Regions from separate parts of the Xanthomonas axonopodis pv. maculifoliigardeniae genome, predicted to be linked through region 3. Evidence: predicted binding sites of a transcription regulator. Region 3 holds the regulator's gene; each other region holds the start of a gene.
What was found. The regulator HrcA, encoded in region 3, represses chaperone genes, less so after heat shock. The targets are predictions, from matches to a motif close to TTNGCACTCNNNNNNNNNGAGTGCNAA.
Positions count from the first base shown of each region.

Region 1: a site for HrcA is predicted at 1,330-1,356, ahead of rpoH (RNA polymerase sigma factor RpoH). Genes of this name have one in related genera too.
Region 2: a site for HrcA is predicted at 1,508-1,534, ahead of ACDH77_RS02625 (co-chaperone GroES). Genes of this name have one in related genera too.

Region 1 is NZ_CP167998.1:4,233,362-4,236,634, reverse strand. Features, by position in the region: gene ACDH77_RS18060 (response regulator) at 1-446, shown strand, start outside; gene ung (uracil-DNA glycosylase) at 443-1,168, shown strand; gene rpoH (RNA polymerase sigma factor RpoH) at 1,367-2,242, shown strand; gene ACDH77_RS18045 (trimeric intracellular cation channel family protein) at 2,321-2,935, opposite strand; gene ACDH77_RS18040 (NAD(P)/FAD-dependent oxidoreductase) at 2,986-3,273, opposite strand, start outside.
Region 2 is NZ_CP167998.1:594,923-598,195, reverse strand. Features, by position in the region: gene groL (chaperonin GroEL) at 1-1,034, opposite strand, end outside; gene ACDH77_RS02625 (co-chaperone GroES) at 1,170-1,457, opposite strand; RNA gene ACDH77_RS02620 (sX9 sRNA) at 1,656-1,725, opposite strand; gene ACDH77_RS02615 (endonuclease) at 1,866-3,273, shown strand, end outside.
Region 3 is NZ_CP167998.1:1,704,174-1,707,446, forward strand. Features, by position in the region: gene recN (DNA repair protein RecN) at 1-984, opposite strand, end outside; gene hrcA (heat-inducible transcriptional repressor HrcA) at 1,122-2,153, shown strand; gene grpE (nucleotide exchange factor GrpE) at 2,252-2,770, shown strand; gene dnaK (molecular chaperone DnaK) at 2,912-3,273, shown strand, end outside.

The DNA of each region.
Region 1 (3,273 bases), 2.3 Mb from region 3:
TGCAGCCCGAGCCGGTGGTGGGGGCGACCGTGCTCTACATCGAAGACAGCCGCGTGGTGGCCGAGGCGACCAAGCGCATGCTCGAACGGCAGAGCCTGAAAGTGGTGCACGTGCTCACCGCCGAAGATGCCTTTGCGCTGCTCACCGCCGAATCGCTGGGCCGCACCGAACGCCGCATCGACGTGGTGCTGACCGACGTGACCCTGAAAGGCGAGCTCAACGGCCGCGACGTGGTCGAGCGTATCCGCATCGATTTCGCCTACGGCAAGCGCCGCCTGCCGGTGCTGGTGATGACCGGCGACACCAACCCGCGCAATCAATCCGACTTGCTGCGGGCCGGTGCCAACGATCTGGTGCAGAAACCGATCGAAGAGCGCCTGCTGGTGACCAAGGTGTTGTTCCAGCTGCGCCTGGCACGCCTGGAGGATCAGGCTGTCACGCTATGACTGAAGGGGAGGGACGCATCCAGCTGGAACCGTCGTGGAAGGCAAGAGTGGGCGACTGGCTGCTGCGCCCGCAGATGCAGGAGCTGTCGGCATTCCTGCGCCAGCGCAAGGCGGCCGGAGCACGGGTGTTTCCGCCCGGCCCGCAGATCTTCGCCGCCTTCGACGCCACCCCGTTCGAACAGGTCAAGGTGGTGATCCTGGGCCAGGACCCGTATCACGGCGAAGGTCAGGCGCATGGGCTGTGCTTCTCGGTATTGCCCGGCGTGCCGGTGCCGCCGTCGCTGCTCAACATCTACAAAGAGATCCAGGACGACCTGGGGATCGCGCGGCCGGATCACGGCTACCTGATGCCCTGGGCGCGCCAGGGCGTGCTGCTGCTCAATGCCGTGCTGACGGTGGAGCAGGGACGCGCCGGCGCCCACCAGAACAAGGGCTGGGAAGGCTTCACCGATCATGTGGTGGACACCCTCAATCGCGAGCGCGAAGGGCTGGTGTTCCTGCTGTGGGGCAGCTATGCACAGTCCAAGGGCAAGGTCATCGACCCGGCACGCCATCGGGTCTTGAAGGCGCCGCATCCTTCGCCGCTGTCGGCGCACCGCGGCTTCCTGGGCTGCCGGCATTTTTCCAAGACCAACGACCATTTGCGGCGGCGTGGTCTGAGCCCGATCGACTGGTCGCTGCCACCGCGCAGCGCGCTGGACACCACCTCCACCGGCGCCTGAACGACGCTGGCGGCATCTCGTTGCGCAACCAATTTGTCACGGTTTGCACAGGGGCTTGGTGATACCGTAAGCCTCGAATTTGGGGTGCCGGGCTGTAGAACACCGGTGATGCCAAAGACCCGAACGTTCTATAAATGGAATGCTGGGAACTCTTTCTGTACCCGGCAGTCCAATAGTTCGACTGCTAAGATGGTGCCTATGAACCAGACTACCTCGACTGCCCTTGTGGCAAACAATCTCCCGATTCCCAGTGCGCTCGGTTCGCTGGACGCCTACATCGGTGCCGTGCACCAGATCCCGGTGCTGTCGGTCGATGAGGAGCAGGATCTGGCCCGTCGCTTCCGCGACGAGCTGGACCTGGACGCCGCGCGCGAACTGGTCCATTCCCACCTGCGCTTCGTGGTGCACGTGGCTCGCGGCTACAACGGCTACGGCCTGCCGCTGGGCGACCTGATCCAGGAAGGCAATATCGGCCTGATGAAGGCGGTCAAGCGCTTCGACCCGGACATGGGCGTGCGCCTGGTCAGCTTCGCGGTGCACTGGATCCGTGCCGAGATGCACGAGTTCATCCTGAAGAACTGGCGCATCGTCAAGGTCGCCACCACCAAGGCGCAGCGCAAGCTGTTCTTCAACCTGCGCAAGTCCAAGACCCGTCTGGGCTGGCTCAATGCGTCGGAAGTGACTGCGGTTGCCAAGGACCTGAACGTCTCCGAGCGTGAAGTGATGGAGATGGAGTCGCGCCTGTCCGGTCGCGATATCGGTTTCGACGCGTCGTCGGACGAAGACGACGATCACGGCCCGCCGTCGCCGGTGAGCTATCTGGTCGCCAATGAAGAAGACCCGTCGCAGGCGTACGAGCGTCACGACAGCGAAGACAACCAGCTGCAGCTGCTGCGCGAAGGCATGGCTGGACTGGACGCGCGCTCGCGCGACATCGTCAAGCGCCGTTGGCTGGATTCCGATTCCAAGGTGACGCTGCAGGAACTGGCAGACGAATACGGCGTCTCGGCCGAGCGTATCCGCCAGATCGAAGCCAATGCGCTGAAGAAGATGAAGGCGCTGTTCGTCGCCTGACCCTGTCGGTCTTGCGCGAGTGGTTGTACAGACGGCCCGGTTTTCCGGGCCGTTTGCATATGTGGTGTTACGCGATTGCTACTCCGGCGGGCGCGCCACCGGCAGATGCCAGCCGTAGCGGATGGCCATGAAGCGCAGGCCGAAACACACGCCGGCGCCGGTCGCCAACGACCAGGCCTGCGGCACATCCAGGACGTGCCCGATCGCGACCAGCCCGCCACCGGCGAGCGCGGCGACCGCATACAGTTCGGCCTGCAACACCACCGGCGTGCGTGCCACCAGCAGATCGCGCGCGATGCCTCCGCCGATGCCGCTGAGCATGCCCAGCAGCGTCGCGCTGAGTGGGCTGAGGTGATAGTCCAGCGCCTTGCTGGTGCCGTAGACCGCAAACAGCGCCAATCCGGCCGCATCGAAGAGTTGCACCGGGTTGCGCAGCCGCTCCACCGCTGCATGCCAATAGAACCCGGCCACGCCGGCCAGGCAGGCCACCAGCAGATACTGCGGCTGCACCAGCGCGGCCGGCGGGGTGGCGCCGATCAGCACATCGCGCACGATGCCGCCGGACACCGCTGCCGCGCAGGAGAGCACCAGCACGCCGAACAGGTCCAGGCGGTTGCGCACCGCCAAGGTCGCTCCGCTCAGGGCGAACACGAAGGTGCCGAGCAGATCCAGCAGGAACAGGACAGTTGCCACGATCGGGTCGTCGAATCAGGCCGCACAGCATCGCACGGCCTGGGCCGCTATCACCCGTCCTTGCTGCTGGGCGGCGGGTCGTCGGCGGCGCCGCCGAAGATGATGCGTGCGGCGCGCTGGTAGCTCCAGTACGCCATCGCCCAGTTCACCAGCACCACGAACCGGTTGCGGAAGCCGATTAGAAAGTACACGTGCGCAGCCAGCCAGAACCACCAGGCGACGATGCCGGACAACTTGAGCTTGCCCACATGCACGATGGCGGCCATGCGGCCGATCGTGGCCAGGTTGCCGTAGTCCTGGTAGCGAAACGCCGGTGCGGTCTGGCCGCGCTGCCGCGC
Region 2 (3,273 bases), 1.1 Mb from region 3:
CGCGATTCGATCGCCGCGGTGTCGCCGGCGCCGTCGATGATGGTGGTGTTTTCCTTGGAGACCTGCACCTTCTTGGCGCGGCCCAGGTCCTTGATGGTCGCCTTCTCAAGCGCCAGGCCCACTTCCTCGGAGATCACGGTACCGCCGGTCAGCACGGCCATGTCTTCCAGCATCGCCTTGCGACGGTCGCCGAAGCCCGGCGCCTTGACGGCCACGACCTTGACGATGCCGCGGATGGTGTTGACCACCAGGGTCGCCAGCGCTTCGCCTTCGACTTCTTCGGCGACGATCAGCAGCGGCTTGCCGGCCTTGGCCACGCCTTCCAGCACGGGCAGCAGGTCACGCACGTTGGAGATCTTCTTGTCGTGCAGCAGGATGAACGGGTCGTCCAGGTCGGCCGACTGGCTCTGCTGGTTGTTGATGAAGTACGGGGAGAGGTAGCCGCGGTCGAACTGCATGCCCTCGACCACGTCCAGCTCGTTTTCCAGGCCCGAGCCTTCTTCAACGGTGATCACGCCTTCCTTGCCGACCTTCTTCATCGCTTCGGCAATGATGTTGCCGATCGACTCGTCCGAGTTGGCCGAGATGGTGCCGACCTGGGCAATCGCCTTGTCGTCGGTGGTGGGCTTGGAGATGTTCTTCAGCTCGACGACCGCAGCCTTGACGGCCTGGTCGATACCACGCTTGAGGTCCATCGGGTTCATGCCGGCGGCCACGGCCTTGGCGCCTTCGCGGATCAGGGCCTGGGCCAGCACGGTGGCGGTGGTGGTGCCGTCGCCGGCGTTGTCGTTGGTCTTGGACGCGACTTCCTTGACCATCTGCGCGCCCATGTTCTCGAACTTGTCGGCCAGTTCGATTTCCTTGGCGACGGAAACGCCGTCCTTGGTGATGGTCGGCGCGCCGAAGCTCTTCTCGAGCACGACGTTGCGGCCCTTCGGGCCCAGGGTGGCCTTCACGGCATTGGCAAGCACGTTGACGCCACGAACCATGCGGGTACGTGCGTCTTCACCGAAACGAATGTCTTTAGCAGCCATTGGTTGTTACTCCGGGATTTGAGATTGGGGATTGGGGATTGGCTAGAGCGGGATCCGGAGGAGAGGCGGATTGGTGCGGCAAGCCGCGGTGACCAATCCCGAATCTCGACTCCCGAATCCCGCCGGCAACGGCTATCAGCCGATGACGGCCAGGATGTCGTCTTCGCGCAGCACCTTGTACTCGACGCCTTCGGACTTGTAGCTGCTGCCGGCGTACTGGCCGTAGATGACCTTGTCGCCAACCTTGACCACCGGCGCGCGCAGGCTGCCGTTGTCCAGCGGCTTGCCGGCGCCGATCGCGACGACTTCACCCTTGGTGGACTTTTCCTTGGCGGAGTCCGGAATCACGATGCCGCCGGCGGAAACTTCGTCGGCTTCGATCGGCTTGACTACAACGCGGTCGTGAAGCGGCTTGATGCTCATAGAGAGAAGACCTCTTAAGTGTTTGATTGGCCTGGAAATTATCGGCGATGTTAGCACTCGCACATGACGACTGCCAGCACAGCGCGCGGAAAAAACCCGACAAGCGGGTGCGGGCCAGAGATTGTGCTGCGCGGGCGGCTTTCAAGGGCTGGCGGCAAAAATTTTTCGCCGACCGCTTCTCTCCGAACCGCCGAGGGCAGCCGACAAAACGGAGCGAGCGGTTGTCAGGTGGGCGCGGACGTCGCTGGGGAACCGGAATGGGGTCCATGCCCACGGGCACCGGGCGCGCCCACCTGGCAGGCGTATAGCGGTCTGGTCCAATGCTCTAGAAATGGAACCAGGTTCCATCGCCTGTCATGCGCGCGCCTTACAGTCGGGAACGCATTCCCCGATCACAAGGAGCTGTCGATGAGGTTGCCGTCCCGTTTCGTGTCCCTGCGTTGCACCCTTCCCCTGGCCTGCGCGTTCGCGCTCGGTGCCACCTCCGCCAATGCGGCGGTCTTCATCAACGAACTGCACTACGACGACGCGGGCGCCTCCGGCGACAGCGGCGAGGGTGTGGAAGTGGTGGCCACTGCCGGCGAATCGCTGAGCGGTTACCGCATCTATCTGTACAACGGCAACAGCCCCAGTGCGGCAGTGGTGTACGCCAATACGACGGTGCCGGCCGGCACGGTGGTCAGCTGCGGCAGCCAGGTGCGTATGGCCACGGTGAGCTATGCCAGCAACGGCGTGCAGAACGGCCCCAACGACGGCGTGGCGCTGGTCGACCCCAACGGGCAGCTGGTGCAGTTCCTCAGTTATGAAGGCGCCATCACCGGCAGCGGCGGCCCGGCGGCCGGCGTGACCAGCCAGAACCTGCCGGTGAGCGAGAGCAACAGCACCGCGGTCGGCAGTTCGCTGCAATTGACCGGTACCGGCAGCAGCGCGGCCAACTTCAGCTGGGCCGGCTCGGCGGCACAGACCTTCGGCGCCTGCAACCGCGGCCAGACCTTCACCGGCAGCGACGGCGGTGGAAGTACCGGTGCTCCCACCATCAGCAGCACCACACCAACGCAAGGCGCCACCGGCTTTCCGGCTGCCGGCGATCTGGCCGTGGGTTTCAGCGAAGCGGTGACGCTGGGCAGCGGTGCGTTTGCGCTGAGCTGCGCCAGCTCCGGCAACGTGGCGCTGACGTACCCGACCAGCGGCACCCGCTTCACCCTGTCCACCAACACCGCCCTGGTCGGCGGCGAGCGCTGCACGCTGGCCATCACCGCCAGCGCCATCCGCGATGCCAGCGGCCTGAGCCCGGCCGCCAACCAGTCCATCGCCTTCACCGTGGCCACCGCCAGCGGCGGCGGCACCGGGTACTACGCGCGGGTCAATACCGCCAGCGCCAGCCAGCTGCGCTGCTCGTTGCACGCCACCATCAAGGGGCACACGGTCTACCCGTACAGCGGCAGCGGCACCAGCACCTGGACCATCCTGGAAATGGCCGACGAGGATCCCAACAACAGCGGCCGCATCCTGGACGCCTACCGCAACCGCAGCTACGCCAAGGTCAGCGACCGCGCCGGCACCGGCAGCGGGCTCACCTACAACCGCGAGCACACCTGGCCCAACTCGCTGGGCTTTGGCAGCGCCACCGGCGACCGCGGCCTGCCGTACGCGCCCTATACCGACACCCACATGCTGTACCTGACCGACACCAGCTTCAACGCAGACCGCGGCAACAAGCCCTATGCCACCTGCACCAGCAGCTGCGGCGAGCGGGCGACCGAGGTCAACGACGGCAGTGGCGGCGGCAGCGGGCGATATCCGGGCAATTCCAACT
Region 3 (3,273 bases):
CAGGTGGTCGCGATGCGCGGCCAGTTCGTCCGGCGTGACGCGGTGTTTGCGGGCCAGGTCGTGCAGGCGGCCGAGGCGGCGCTCCATCGCCTCGAACTGGGCCGGGTCGGCCTCCAGGTCGTCGCGCACACGGTCGAGCAGGGCCAGCGCTTCCCCGATCTGGATCACGGCGCTGTCCAGCAGCGCGTCCACTTCGGCCAGCCGCGGTTCGTGTTCGGCCACGCGCGACAAATCGTGGCGGCTGTCCTGCAACAGGCCCAGGGCACTGGCGCCGTCGTCGCCGTTGAGCTGCTGGGCGACGCTGTCGCAGGCACCGATCAGCGCGGTGGCATGGGCCTGGCGGCGGTGATTGACGTCCAGTGCGGCAATCGCGGCCGGGTCCAGGTCCTCGCGCTCCAGTTCGGCCAGTTGGTGTTCCAGAAAGCCGATCCGGTCGGAGACATCGCCCTGCGCGGAGAGCGCATCGCGCTCGTCCAGCAGCGCCTGCCAGCGCTGGCTGGCCTGGCGCACCTGCTCGCGCTGGGCGCTGTTGCGGGCGTAGGCATCGAGCAGGGCGAGCTGGCTGTGCCGGGCCATCAGCGCCTGGTGCTCGTGCTGGCCGTGGATTTCGACCAGTCTCGAGGCGAGTTCCGCCAGTTGCGAGGAGGTGACCGGGCGGCCGTTGATCCAGGCGCGCGAGCCGCCGTCGGCGCGGATGATCCGGCGCAGCTGGCATTGCGCCTCGTCGTCGAGTTCGTTGTCGGCCAGCCAGCGCAGCCCGGGATGCTCGGCCGGTAGCTGGAATTCGGCCGAAAGTTCGGCGCGCTCGGCGCCATGACGCACCACGCCGCTGTCGGCGCGCAGCCCGGACAGAAAGCCCAGCGCGTCCACCATCAGCGACTTGCCGGCGCCGGTTTCGCCCGATACCACGGTCATTCCCGGCCCGAATTCCAGTTCGGTGGCACGGACAACGGCGAAATCCTTGATCGAGAGGTGTCTGAGCATGAGGTCGAGTGTGAACGCTTTGGGGAAGCTTAGGGTGGCAGGGGCAGACGGGGAATCGGACGCTTGCCATCCCCGGGGCCAGACATTATCTATGCGCTGTCTCACCGGATGATCCCATGCGCGCGTCCCAGTCCCCAATGCTCGACCCCCGCGCCCGCCAGTTGCTGCGCACCCTGATTGCGCGCTACATCCGCGACGGCGAGCCGGTGGGGTCAAAGACGCTGGCCCAGCATGCGGGGCTGGACGTCAGCCCGGCCACCATCCGCAATATCCTGGCCGACCTGGAAGACGTCGGCCTGCTCAGCTCCCCGCATACCTCGGCCGGACGCGTGCCCACTGCGCATGGCTACCGGGTGTTCGTCGACAGCCTGGTGCAGATGCAGCCGCCTGGCGAAGAGGAAGTCCGCCGCCTGCGCGCGGAGCTGGCCAGCGGCAACGGCACGCAATCGTTGCTGGGCAGCGCCTCGCAGATGCTGTCGGCGATGAGCCACTTCGTCGGCGTGGTCAGCGCGCCGCGCCGCGAGCAGTTCGCGTTCCGGCATATCGACTTCGTGGCGCTGGATGCGCGCCGCGTGCTGGCGATCCTGGTGTTTGCCGACAACGAGGTGCAAAACCGCGTGATCGAGCCGCGCCGCGCTTACGAGCCGGCCGAGCTGGAACGGGTGGCCAATTACCTCAATGCGCAGTTCGCCGGGCGCGCGCTGGCCGACATCCGCGCCTGCCTACTGCGCGAGCTGCGCATGGCCAAGAGCGAGATGGAACAACTGCTGGCGCACAGCGTGGACCTGGCCAGCGAGGCGCTGGTACCGGCCGATGCCGAGGACATGGTGATGGCCGGGCAGACCCGGCTGATGGGCGTGCAGGACCTGTCGGATCTGGATCGCCTGCGCGAACTGTTCGAGGCCTTCGCCAGCAAACGCGAGATCCTGCAGCTGCTCGAACGCACCATCCAGGCGCCGGGCGTGCGCATCTTCATCGGCGAAGAAACCGGCATGGTGTCGCTGGAAGACGTCTCGCTGGTCACTGCACCTTACGCCGCCAATGGCCAGGTGCTGGGCGTGCTGGGGGTGATCGGGCCCAAACGCATGGCCTACGACCGGCTGATTCCGCTGGTGCAGACCGCCGCCGACGTGCTGGGCGCGGCCATGGAGTCGCCCGGTACGCGATAACCGGCATCGATCGGCGCGATGCTTTGCTTGAAACACGCGCGGGCGCCCATATACGGGGTGACGTTGGGGCGGGCGTTCCGCTTGCCCGGGAACTGCATATGAACCAAGACCACCCCGAATTCGACTCCGAAGACCTGTCCCAGAACCCGCCCGAGACCGATCCGCTCAAGGCCGAGATCGAATCGCTGCGCAGCGAGATCGCCCTGGTCAAGGCCGATGCCCTGCGCGAGCGCGCCGACCTGGAAAACCAGCGCAAGCGTATCGCCCGCGACGTGGAAAACGCGCGCAAGTTCGCCAACGAGAAGCTGCTCGGCGAACTGCTGCCGGTGTTCGACAGCCTGGACGCGGGACTCACCGCCGCCGGCACCGAGCCCAGCCCGCTGCGCGATGGCCTGGACATGACCTACAAGCAATTGCTCAAGGTGGCCGCCGACAACGGCCTGACCCTGCTCGATCCGGTCGGCCAGCCGTTCAACCCGGACCAGCACCAGGCGATCAGCCAGGGCGAGGCCGAGGGCGTTGCGCCGGGCCACGTCGTGCAGGTCTTCCAGAAGGGCTACCTGCTCAACGATCGCCTGCTGCGCCCGGCCCTGGTGGTCGTGGCCAAGCACGACTGAACCGCAGCGCCGGCTGAACTGCCAGGCGCAGGCATGAAACACAGATGTGCGCCGGTGGCTTGAACACCTGCGCACCACCCCCACATCTCAGCCAGACCCGGCGTCGCCGGACACAGCTACAGAATCATCAGGAGCGTATCCATGGGCAAGATCATTGGTATTGACCTCGGCACCACGAACTCGTGCGTGTCGATCATGGACGGCGGCAAGGCCCGCGTCATCGAAAACTCCGAGGGCGATCGCACCACGCCTTCTATCGTCGCCTACACCAAGGACGGCGAAGTGCTGGTCGGCGCCTCGGCCAAGCGCCAGGCCGTGACCAACCCGAAGAACACCTTCTACGCGGTGAAGCGCCTGATCGGCCGCAAGTTCACCGATGGCGAAGTGCAGAAGGACATCTCGCACGTGCCGTACGGCATCCTGGCGCACGACAACGGCGATGCCTGGGTGCAGACCAGCGATGCCAAGCGCATGGCGCCGCAGGAAATCTCCGCGCGCGTGCT